2 regions of the Saccharomonospora amisosensis genome follow, and region 2 is predicted to be linked to the other one. Evidence: riboswitches for the same ligand, from Rfam matches in the RefSeq annotation. Region 2 holds a riboswitch; the other holds the start of a gene.
What was found. Region 2 has a riboswitch for thiamine pyrophosphate ahead of FHU38_RS05235 (thiamine ABC transporter substrate-binding protein). Riboswitches for the same ligand answer to the same signal wherever they lie in the genome.
Positions count from the first base shown of each region.

Region 1: it holds a riboswitch for thiamine pyrophosphate, as region 2 does, so the genes downstream of both, thiO (glycine oxidase ThiO) here and FHU38_RS05235 (thiamine ABC transporter substrate-binding protein) in region 2, are expected to answer to the same signal.

Region 1 covers NZ_JAAOYM010000001.1:580,957-586,738, forward strand. Annotated here, with positions in the region: gene FHU38_RS02920 (hypothetical protein) at 172-936, shown strand; gene thiE (thiamine phosphate synthase) at 1,013-1,690, opposite strand; TPP riboswitch at 1,709-1,814, shown strand; gene thiO (glycine oxidase ThiO) at 1,808-2,926, shown strand; gene thiS (sulfur carrier protein ThiS) at 2,926-3,126, shown strand; gene thiG (thiazole synthase) at 3,129-3,896, shown strand; gene FHU38_RS02945 (MarR family winged helix-turn-helix transcriptional regulator) at 3,989-4,420, shown strand; gene thiD (bifunctional hydroxymethylpyrimidine kinase/phosphomethylpyrimidine kinase) at 4,562-5,434, opposite strand; gene FHU38_RS02955 (PstS family phosphate ABC transporter substrate-binding protein) at 5,478-5,782, opposite strand, start outside.
Region 2 covers NZ_JAAOYM010000001.1:1,048,255-1,054,036, reverse strand. Annotated here, with positions in the region: gene FHU38_RS05245 (ABC transporter ATP-binding protein) at 1-356, opposite strand, end outside; gene FHU38_RS05240 (ABC transporter permease) at 356-1,972, opposite strand; gene FHU38_RS05235 (thiamine ABC transporter substrate-binding protein) at 1,948-2,988, opposite strand; TPP riboswitch at 3,142-3,253, opposite strand; gene FHU38_RS05230 (4a-hydroxytetrahydrobiopterin dehydratase) at 3,286-3,576, shown strand; gene FHU38_RS05225 (hypothetical protein) at 3,656-3,934, shown strand; gene FHU38_RS05220 (TetR/AcrR family transcriptional regulator) at 3,988-4,587, opposite strand; gene FHU38_RS05215 (NAD(P)/FAD-dependent oxidoreductase) at 4,589-5,782, opposite strand, start outside.

The DNA of each region.
Region 1 (5,782 bases), 470 kb from region 2:
CGGGGGCATCCCCGCGCGGTGACCCTGGAGTCCACATCAGACGTAGTGGCAGTGTCACTGCGGGCTCACTGCTGGCTCACTGCGGGCTCACTTCGGGCAACGTGGGGAGCATTCCGGACGTGCTTCTCGTTGCCATACCGAGAGACCGGCGAACGCGAGTGAATCGAGATCATGGTCGGGGAGAAGGAGACGAAGACGGCGGAGCAGCCGACCAAGGGTGGCCTCAGACCGGCACAGGTGATCGCGGCGGGACTGGCGGCCACCGCGGCCGCGTTCCTCGGCTCGACCCTCGGCGTCTACGGAACGGTGCTCGGTGCGGGACTGTTCAGCGTCGTTTTCACGGTGGGCAGCGAACTGTTCCTGCGCTCCATGGAGCGCACCCGGGTAGCCGCTCGAGCGCTCACCGAGGCGGGGGGCAGGTTGCCCCACAGGCACGGCCAGTCCGAACGGGCCACGCATGCCGAGGCGCCGCTGACCGAGCAGCCGACCCAGCCCGCCGGACCACTGCCCGACCCCGGAGGGGAGCCGCAGGAGCCGAATGAACACAAACAGTGGTGGAAGCGACGCTGGCCGTGGCTGCTCGCCACCAGCGTCGTCGCCTTCGTGATCGGGATGGCGCTGATCACCGGCTTCGAGGGTGTCACCGGCAAGTCGCTTTCCGGTGAGGGTGCCACCACTGTGGGCAGGCTCGTAGGCGGAGGAGCAGGCCAGCCGGGGCAGGACCAGCCAGACCAGCAGGACCCGGACAGCACACCTTCGCCGTCGGTGACCGAGGAGTCGGAGCCGGGCTCTACCGAAACCTCACCGACCGAGGACACCACGTCCACGACCGAGCCGACCGAGTCGACCACACGAGAGCAGCAACAGCCACCGCCGACCGCCCCGTCGGACGACTCCGTACCCGATCCCGGCGACGCGTCGGTGCCGGGCGGTTAGGCCGTTTCCGGCCGTGAAGGGCAGCCATGCAGGCAGCCGACCTGGTCGCGAGTTGACGTGCTGACCAGCGCCTTTGCTAGCTGTCGTGGGGTTGCAAGGCCTGGCGCAAGGTGGTCGCGGCCGCAGCCGGGTCCTCGGCTTCGGTGATGGCCCGCACCACGACCGCACGTCGTGCACCCGCGGCCACTACCTCGCCGACGCGCCGCTCGTCGATGCCACCGATCGCGAACCACGGGCGGGTGGTGTCGATCCCTTCCGCCACTGCGCGAACCAGCTCCAGTCCGGGCGCTGGCCTGCCCGGTTTCGTCGGGGTCGGCCAGCACGGCCCCACGCAGAAGTAGTCCACGCCGTCCTCGGTGGCCGCCCGGCGAGCCTCTTCCAGCGAGTGCGTCGACCTGCCGATCACCGGATCGTCGCCGAGAATCCGCCGTGCCACGGATACCGGGAGGTCGTCCTGCCCCAGATGCAGCACATCGGCCTGGACGGCGAGCGCGATGTCGGCGCGGTCGTTCACCGAGAGCAGCGCACCGTGTTTCGCGCAGGCCCGCGCCAGCACCTCCAGCGCCTCGATCTCCTCGCTGGCCTCCAGCGTGCCGTCGGTCTTGTCTCGCAGTTGGATGATGTCGACGCCACCCGCCAGTGCCGCGTCGGCGAACTCGGCGAGATCGCCACGGGAGCGGCGGGCATCGGTACACAGGTACAGCCTGGCTTCGGCTAGTCGCTGCCTTATCTGGTCACCGTTGAGCCCGGGCATGGGATCACTGTACGGTGGTGACGTCCGCACGGGAGCCCGAGGCACGGGCTGAGAGGGAGCCGCCGCTCCGACCGTGGAACCTGATCCGGGTCATGCCGGCGCAGGGAGCGTGATCTCATGACTGACACCACAGCCGTCGCGATCGTGGGCGCGGGCGTTATCGGCCTGGCCGTGGCGTGGCGAGCGGCCGCGGCGGGCCACCAGGTCACCATCTTCGACCCGCGACCGGTGCGCGGCGGCGCGTCCTGGGTCGCGGGCGGGATGCTGGCGCCGGTCACCGAGGCCTGGCCGGGCGAGGAGGACGTGCTTGAACTCGGTGAGGAGTCCCTTCGACGCTGGCCTTCCTTCGCGGCCGACCTTGCTGCCGAGGGCATGGACCCTGGGCTGTCCACTGCCGGGACGGTCGTGGCGGCCTTCGACAGCGCCGACGCAGGCCAACTCGACATACTGGCCGGTTACCTGCACCGGCTGGGCAGGCAGGCGTCACTTGTGCCGGGGCGGCAACTGCGAAAGACCGAACCCGGGCTCGCAGGCGCGGTGCGGTCCGGTTTGCTCGTGCCTGGTGACCTCGCCGTGGACAACCGCGCGCTGCTGCGGGCACTGCACGCGGGAGCCCGGCGCCGAGGCGCTCACTTCGTCGCCGAACGCGTGACCGGCCTCGACGGCCGTACGGTGCGCACGGAGACGGCCGAGCACCGGTTCCGCGCCGTCGTGCTGGCAGCCGGTGCCTGGAGCGCGAGACTGCATCCCGAGCTCTGCGGCCAGGTACGGCCGCTGAAGGGCGAGATCCTGCGGCTGCGGGCGCGCAGGGCAACCCTGCCGCCCCCGAGCGGCACGATCCGCGCGATGGTCGAAGGCAGGCCGATCTACCTGGTGCCACGCGCAGGCGACGAACTCGTGCTCGGCGCGACCCAGTACGAGGCCGGATTCGACGAGACGGTCACCGCAAGGGGAGTCCGGGAGCTGCTCGAAGGGGCCGAGCGGGTCTTTCCGAGTGTGGCCGAGTACGAGCTCACGGAGGCAAGGGCGGGGTTGCGGGCGAGCAGTGCCGACAACCTGCCCTACCTCGGCGTGCTCGATGACGGGGTGTTCGCGGCGACCGGGCACCACCGCAACGGCTTGTTGCTGGCTCCGGTCACGGCGGACGCGGCGCTCGCGTGGCTGGCCGGTGCCCCGACACCCCCGGGAGTCCACCGAGCACATCCGGGCCGGATGCGAAGTGAGGAACGAGTGTGATGCGCGTTCACGTCAACGGCGATGAGCGGGAGTTTCCGGAGGGCAGCACCGTCACGGACCTGCTCATGGCCATGGGTACCGAGAAGCAGGGTGTGGCGGTGGCGCTGGACGGCGAGGTCGTCCAGCGACGCGACTGGGCCGATGTCGTCGTGCCGAGTGGTTCACACCTGGAGATCCTGACCGCCGTGCAAGGAGGCTAGGCATGACCGACGACTTCGGCGACCACCTGGTGATCGGTGAGCACAAGCTGACCTCACGGCTGATCATCGGCACCGGAGGGGCGAGCAACCTGAAGGTGCTTCGACGGGCCCTGGTGGCTTCCGGCACCGAACTGACCACCGTGGCGATGCGGCGCGCCGACGCCGAGGGCGGCTCCGGCGTGCTCGACCTGCTGCGCACGCTCGGTATCCGGCTGCTGCCCAACACCGCGGGCTGCCGAAACGCGGCCGAGGCCGTGCTGACGGCGCGGCTGGCACGGGAGGCGCTCGACACCGACCTCATCAAGCTGGAGGTGCACGCCGACGACCGCACCCTGCTGCCCGACCCGATCGAGACGCTGGAGGCAGCGGAACAACTGGTGGCCGACGGGTTCACCGTGCTGGCCTACACCAACGACGATCCGGTGCTTGCCCTGCGGCTGGAGGAAGCTGGTTGTGCCGCCGTCATGCCGCTTGGTGCTCCGATCGGCACGGGACTGGGCATCCGCAACCCGCACAACATCGAGTTGATCGTGGCGAGGGCAGGTGTGCCGATCATTCTGGACGCGGGCATCGGCACCGCCTCCGACGCGGCACTGGCGATGGAGCTTGGTTGCGCCGCCGTCCTGTTGTCGACGGCGGTGACAAGGGCGCAGGACCCCGAACGCATGGCGGCCGCCATGCGCTCTGCGGTGGTCGCGGGCAGGCTCGCTCGTGACGCGGGCCGCGTCCCGCAACGGTTCTGGGCACAGGCATCCAGCCCGCCACGCTGAACCGCCGCCGGTGGGTTCACGCTAGTGGCGCACAGCCCGCCACGTATGGTGAACCGCGATCTCGAGCCGTGCGTGGATCTAAGGAGTTCCAGGTGACCGCGTCGTCACAGGACGTACCCGGCAGGCTGTTCCTCGCCATCGGCAGGCTGTCGCGCTCGCTTCGGCAGGCCGGTGCGCCCGGGCCCGGACACGGTGCGATCTCGGCACTGGCCACACTCGCCGCCTACGGCCAGTTGCGGCTCGGTGATCTGGCTGCCAAGGAGGGCGTGGCCGCGGCCACGATGTCGCGCATCGTCGCCGCGCTCGTCGACGCCGGGTACGTGCGCAGGGAGTCCGACCCGGCCGACCGCAGGGCGTGGCTCGCGACCGTGACCGAAGAGGGCGAGCGGTTGCTCTCCGGGGTGCGCTCCACCCGGATCGAAGAGCTGGACCGGCGCATCGCCCGGCTCTCGCCCGAACATCGCGAAGCGCTGACCGCGGCGCTTCCCGCGCTGGAGGCGCTGCTGACCGACGAAGAGTCGTGAGCCGCTCCTGCCCGCGAGTCCCCCGCTCCTGCCCGCGAGTCCCCCGCTCCTGCCCGCGAGTCCCCCGCTCCTGCCCGCGAGTCCCCCGCTCCTGCCCGCGAGTTCTGCGTTCCCGTCCACGAGTTCTGCGCAGCTCACCGCTCAGCCCCTCGCTTCTCGCCTCCGGATCGGGCCCTCGCCTTCCGGACCCGATTCGGAGGCGAGCCGCCAGAAGGCCGAGACGGGACCGACCTCGGCACCCATGGGATAGGAGTGCCGGACGGCATTGCTGACGTACCACTTCCCGTATCGCACGGCCTCGGGAACCGCCATCCCGCGCGCCAGCCCCGCGGTCAGTGCGGCGGCCATCACGTCGCCCGCGCCGTGCGTATGCCGAGTGTCGAACCGGGGCCCCCGCAACTCGGTGTACGTCTGACCGTCGTAGAGCAGGTCGACGCATTCCGGGTCACCCTCGAGATGACCGCCCTTCACCAGCACGTACTCCGGCCCCATCGCGTGCAGTGCCGCCGCGGCGGCCCGCATCGAGTCACGGTCGGTCACGGCACTTCCGGTCAGCAACCGCACCTCGTCGAGGTTGGGAGTAAGCACGGTCGCCATCGGCAGCAACTCCTCCCGCAGCGCGGCCAGGCCTTCGGCGTCGAAAAGCGGGCGGCCGTGCATGGAAGCCGCCACGGGGTCTACCACCAACGGCATCGCCGCTGCCCGTCCGATGCCCGCCTTCTCACACGCCCGCCGCACCGCGGTGATGATCTCGGCTGAGGCAAGCATTCCGGTCTTGGCCGCCTGCGCGCCCATGTCGGAGGTGACGGCCTCGATCTGCCCCGCGACGATGTCCGCTCCGATGTCGCTGCGCGCGTGCACGCCGAGAGTGTTCTGCACGGTCACAGCCGTCACCGCGACCAGCCCGTGTACCCCGCAGGTGAGAAACGTGCGCAGGTCGGCCTGCAGCCCGGCCGCACCGCCGGAGTCGGAGCCGGCGATGGTCAACGCGGCCGGAGGTCGCTGCTCGCTCATCCGAACAGTGTGGCGCACGCATCCCGGTTCGCCGCCGCCCCTGTCAACCGCGACACAGCCGATGCGGCACACCGTTCCTGCCGATACACGGCGTGTACCCGGTCTCGCGAAGCTCCGCACGGGCGGTGCCGCTGCGCAGGTAGTCGATGAAGCCTCGCAGCACCGATCCGTCGTCGGGCGCGCCCCTGGTGTAGAGGTACTCGATCGCCCAGAACGGGTAGCCGTGCTCGATGTTGTTCGCGTCCGGATACCTGTCGCCGAGCCGGACAACGGTGAGCGGGTGACCATCGGTTCTCGCGTCGATCGCCGACGGCAGGTCGACGTAGCCGATGGCACCCGCCGTGTCCG
Region 2 (5,782 bases):
ACCAACTCCAGCAGTTCGCTCACCCGTTCCGCCTGTTCAGCGGCGCTCACCCCGCGCATCCGCAGCCCGAAGGCGACGTTGCCCGCGACGTCGCGGTGCCGGAACAGCTGGCCGTCCTGAAAGACCAACCCGAAGTTGCGGCGGTGCACCGGCACCCGCGAGAGGTCGGCACCGTCCCAACGCACCTCGCCGGTTGCCGAGGGTTCCAACCCGGTGATCGCGCGCAGCAGCGTCGACTTGCCCGATCCCGACGGCCCGAGCAGGGCGAGCACCTCGCCGTCCGCGATCTCCAGGTTCGACTCCCTCACCGCGACGAAACCGCCGTATCGCACGGTCAACCCCGACACGGTGAGCATCAGAACTCCCCGACCCGCGACTGCGGCGAACGCAGCCGGTCGATCACCGCCGCCACCGCGAAGGTGACCACCATCAGCAACGCGCACGCCGCGTACGCCAACTGGCTGTTCAACTCGCCGGGCTTGCTCACCAGGTCGGCGATCGCCACCGGCAGCGTGGGGGCCTCCGGCCTGGCGAGGAAGCTGGTGGCGCCGAACTCGCCGAGCGCTACCACGTAGCCGAAGGCCGCCGCCGCCGCGAGCGAGCGGCCGACCAGCGGCAGATCCACCTCCCGCCACACCCGGGCCGGCCGTGCCCCGAGGGTGGCGGCGGCCTGGCGCAGCCGCTCGTCCACCGATCTCAGCACGGGCAGCACCATCCGCACGACCAGCGGGATGATGACGAGGGCCTGGGCGAACGGAACCAGTAGCGGCGACGTGCGCAGGTCCCAGGGCAGGTCACCGAGTGTCACCAGATAGCCGAACCCGACGGTCACCGCGGACACACCGAGCGGCAGCATCAACGCCGCATCCATCAGATCGCCGCCGAGACGTGCCGCACGCTGCCTCGAACGTCGAAACGACACCAGTGTCACCGCCGCGACCACGCCGACCAGCATCGCGAACACCGTGGCGTCAAAGGCCGTACGCAGCGAGTTCATCGCCGCCTGCCATCCAGTCACGGTGAGCACGCCGCCCTCGCCCGCGCCGGAGAGCGCGCGGTACCCCGCGAGGCTCCAACCGTCCCGGCCGGACACCGAGCGGACGAGCAGCGCGACAATCGGGACGGCCAGCAGGGCGATCACGGCGAAACCCCCGCCGACGACCCACCACTCACTCCGTCGCGGCGCCCGTGCCGACCTGGCGCGACCATTCAGAACGGCCGCCTTCTCCCCGCGTCCGCGAGCCACCGCACCGATCGCCAACGCGGCGACGACCGCGGCGAGCTGTACCAGTGACAGCGCGGCGGCGCCGGACAGGTCGAGCAGCTCCACCGTGCGCAGGTAGATCTCGGTCTCCAGCGTGCGCAGCCGCGAGCCACCGAGAAGCAGCACGACCCCGAAGCTGGTGGCGCAGAACAGGAACACCACGGCCGCAGCCGACGCGATCGCCGGTGCCAGCGCGGGCAGGGTCACCGATCGAAAAGCCTGCCACGGCGAGGCGCCCAGCGCCCGCGCCGCGTCCTCCCCTCTGCGGTCGAGCTGCCCCCACAGCCCACCCACGGTCCGCGCCACGACAGCGACGTTGAAGAACGCGTTGGCCAGCACGATCGTCATCACCCCGCCACCCGGCCACAGCGTGCGAAACGCCAGCCCGACCACCACGGTCGGCAGCACGAACGGCACCAGCACGAACGTGCGAACGGCGGCGACACCGGGCAGCCGCACCCGGGCGATCAGGTACGCGACCGGGAGCCCTGCCACGACGGCGACCGCGGTGGCGGCCGCGGCCTGCCCGACCGTGAAGGTCGCCAGCTCCCAGGTCTGCGCCTGCGCCAGCGTGGTGATCACGGCCCCTTCGCTGAAACCCAGCCGCAGGATCGCCACGACCGGCCAGGCGAAGAACACCGCGAGGAACCCGATCGGCAGTGCGGCCGACAGCGTGCCGGCCGCTACGTTCCCAGCAGGTCGCGCCATTGCTTGATCCAGCGTTCGCGCTCGGTACGCACTCGCTCACCCGGCAACGAGGCCGGGTCCGCGGGCGGCGGCGCCACCTTGTCCCAGCCGGACGGCAGCGCCACCCCCTGCCGCGCGGGATAAACGTACATGTTCTCGGCCACGGTGGACTGGAACTGTTGCGACAGCAGGAAGTCCACGACCTGGCCCGCCTTCTGCGGCCGCGATGTGCCCGCGAGCACGCCCGCGTACTCCACCTGCCGGTAGCAGGTGTCCAGCAGCGCCTCGGTGCGTGGCCTGCCCTCGGCGTCGACCTCGGCGGCGGGAGAGGAGGCGTACGACACCACGATCGGGCGCGGCCCCTTGCCGGAGGAACCGGAGAACTCCTGGGTGTAGGCCTGGGTCCAGCCGCTGACCACCTGCACCCCGTTGTCGGCCAGCCGGCGCCAGTAGTCGGCCCACCCCGGCTCGCCGAACTCGGCTACGGTCGCGAGCAGGAACGCCAGCCCCGGCGACGAGGTGGCGGGGTTCTGCACCACCGATAGGCCGCGGTACTCCGGCTTGGTGAGGTCGTCGAGCGTCCGCGGCAGCGGCAGGTCACGCTCGGCGAACCACTGGGTGTCGACGTTCACGCAGACGTCGCCCACGTCCACCGCCGACAGCCGGTGCTGCCGGTCGATCGCGTAACGCTGCGGGCCACGGTCGGCCTCCGGGCTGGTGTACGGCTCGAACACGCCCTCGGCGAGCGCGCGCGAGGCGAACGTCGAGTCCACGCCGTACGCGACATCACCGATCGGGTTGGCCTTGGTCAGGACCAGCTTGTTGGTGAGTTCTCCCGCGTCGCCCTCCTTGAGCACGCGCACCCGGATACCCGCGCGCTGCTCGAAAGCGGCGAGCACGTCCTTCGGGACCGCCCACGAGTCGTGGGTTACCAGCGTGACCGTGACCGGGCCCTGCTCCTGCTCCCCCGATTCGCCGACCAGCGTGCAGCCAGCGCTGAGCAACACGACCGCGACGAGCACGGCGATCACCCGCAGGTATCTCGTGCGGCCTCCGGCATCTTGCGGGACACCCTCCCCTGCTGTGGCCCACAAACCTGCCACAGCGGGGGCCCACCCCGGTCGGCCCGCATGAGCAAGGCGTCGCAAGCTCCGCGATTGTCCACTCATGCGGCCTCCTTGTCGCCGCGGCAAGGATGGCGCGAGCCTTCCTTCGCCGGCATGATCCGGATCAGGTGCGAACGGTCGTGGGGCTTCGGCCCACCTCTCAGCCCGGCTGGGCCGGACTCCCGTGGCAGAGGTGCAGCGTACTCGCCCTGACATCACCATGGACGCATGGCAGATGTACTCAGCGAAGAACGCATCGACGAAGCACTGACGCACCTTCCGCAATGGCGGCGCGACGGCGACGCCATCGAGCGGTCGGTGGAGCTGGCGAACTTCCCGCAGGCGATCCAGGTGGTGAACCGGGTCGCCGAGATCGCGGAAAGTGTCAACCACCATCCCGACATCGATATCCGCTGGCGCACCGTGAAGTTCCGGCTCAGCACACACTCCGAGGGCGGTATCACCGAAAAGGACGTGACTTTCGCCGAAGAAATCGACGAGGTGATCGACTCGGTGTGATCTCGGGCATCGTGGGCAACTCCTGACGTGGCAACGGACGTGGTTGTGGGTAGCCGATCCGTGTCGAAGGGAGTGCGCGATGAACCGTTCCGTGCGGCGTGTCCCGTCCGCCTCTGCGCTCGGGCTACTGATCATGATGTTGCTCGGCGCCGGGGTGCTGCCCGCGGCCGCCGCGACGAAGGACACCCAGGAGCAGGCCGCTAGTCCAACCTCGGACGGGGTCGTTCAGGCGCTCGTCGTGGGCAGCACCGCGTTCGCGATGATTATCGCGGTCGCGGGAGGCGTGCTGTTCTACACAGCCAAGGGCAGGCGGCGACCCGACGAACCGGTGATGGGCTCACCGACAACCCGCCCGTAACCCCCACCGCGAGTCCCCCGCTCTCGCCCGCGAGTTCTGCGTTCCGACACCGGTCAGTGCGGTGCGCCCAGTACCCGGCCAGCAACCCACGCGATGTCCTCCGCCGTGCGCGCCGGGGTGTCGGAGGGCTGCATGACATGACTGAGCACCACCCGCACCACCACGTCGATCACGACGGTGCGTTGGTGTTCGTCGAAGGGCAACTCGAACCGCGCCAGCCGCTCGGTCAGCACGGCCCTCGCCGTAGAAAGCAGCGAACCGGCGTGAGTGGTCAGCAGCGGAAGCAGGTCGGTGCCCGCGGCATGAGTGGCCGACACGATCGCGCGCAGCAGCACGTTGTCCTCGGCCAGTTCGAGCACCGCGCGAGCCGCCGACCGGATCGCCGCCATGAGGTCACCCGGGTGCTCGTCGAACGCTCGCTCGACCGCGTCGAGGAACCGGCCCAACTCGTCGAGGACCATCGCCTCGGCCAGTGCGGGCTTGGAGCCCACCTCGTTGTATACCGTCTGCCTGCTGACCCCGACCGCCTCAGCCAGCCGCGCCATGGTCACGCTCGACCACCCGTCGCGGGCGGTCAACTCGATCGCCGCCGCGATGATCCGCTGCCGCGTATGGCTGGAACCCGTCGCCACGGCCTGTGTCATGACCGCCATCCTAGGCAGGCGTCGCCGCCTCCTCCGCGAGCGTCAACGCCTCAGCCAAGCGAGCCCGTTGCGTGATCAACTTGCGGAAGCTGTGCACCTGCCTGCGCCGGTCCACCGTGAGCGCGCCGACCAACCGGTCACCCCGCCGGTACAGCGCCGTGAACCCGGGTCCGGACCCGCCCGCGACGACCACCTCGTCGGCGTGCGGGATGCCAACGAACTGAATCCGGTGGCCGTACCAGTCCGACCAGAAGTACGGCACCGACACCCCACCCGACGGCGAACGCGCCCCGACCGCGGCGCTGCCCGCGGCGGCACCCTGCTCGGTCGCGTTCATCCAGTGCTCCGGTCGCAGCAGCTCACCGTCGAACAGGGCGTTCGGCACGTGCGCCACGTCCCCCGCCGCGTACACCCCTGAGGCGCCCTCGGCGGACAGCGTGGCGGCACAGACGACGCCACTGTCGCGGGGGTGCAGCGACAGTCCACTGCCCGCCAGCCAACCCGTCGACGGTGCGACCCCGGTGCCCAGTACGACCAGTTCGGCGGGCAACACCGTCCCGCAGGCCAGTCGTACGCCGCTGACCCGGCCGTGCCGGGACTCCACCGCACTCACCAGGGTGTTCAGCCGCAGGTCGGTGCCTGCCTCACGGTGCAGCTCCGCGCAGATCGCACCGACCTCGGGACCCACCGAGCGGGTGAGCGGCAGCTCGTCGGCCTCGACGACCGTCACCGGCAGCCCTCGCCTGCGGGCTGCGGAAGCGACCTCCGAGCCGATGAACCCGGCCCCGATGACCACGGCGCGGGCACCGGCGTCCAGTGCGGCACGCACCGCCAACGCGTCCTCGACGGTGCGCAGGTGATGCACCCCGTGAACCCGCTGCGCGCCCGGCAGTGGTCGCGGCGCAGCGCCGGTGGCGATCACCAGTGCGTCGTAGGGCACCGCCTCACCCGCCACGGCGATCTCCTTGGCCGTGGTGTCCAGCGCGTCCGCCGGTGTGCCGAACATCAGCTCAACCCCCAACTCCTCCCGCAGTTCCTGCTCGCTGCGCAGCGGGCGAGCCCGCACCGGACCCGCCGTTTCGAGGAAGGTTTTCGAAAGCGATGGGCGGTCGTAGGGCAGGTGTTCCTCCGCGCCCACAAGGGTGACTCGCCCGCCGTAGCCACCGCGGCGGGCCGCCTCGACCGCACGCAAGCCCGCCACGGA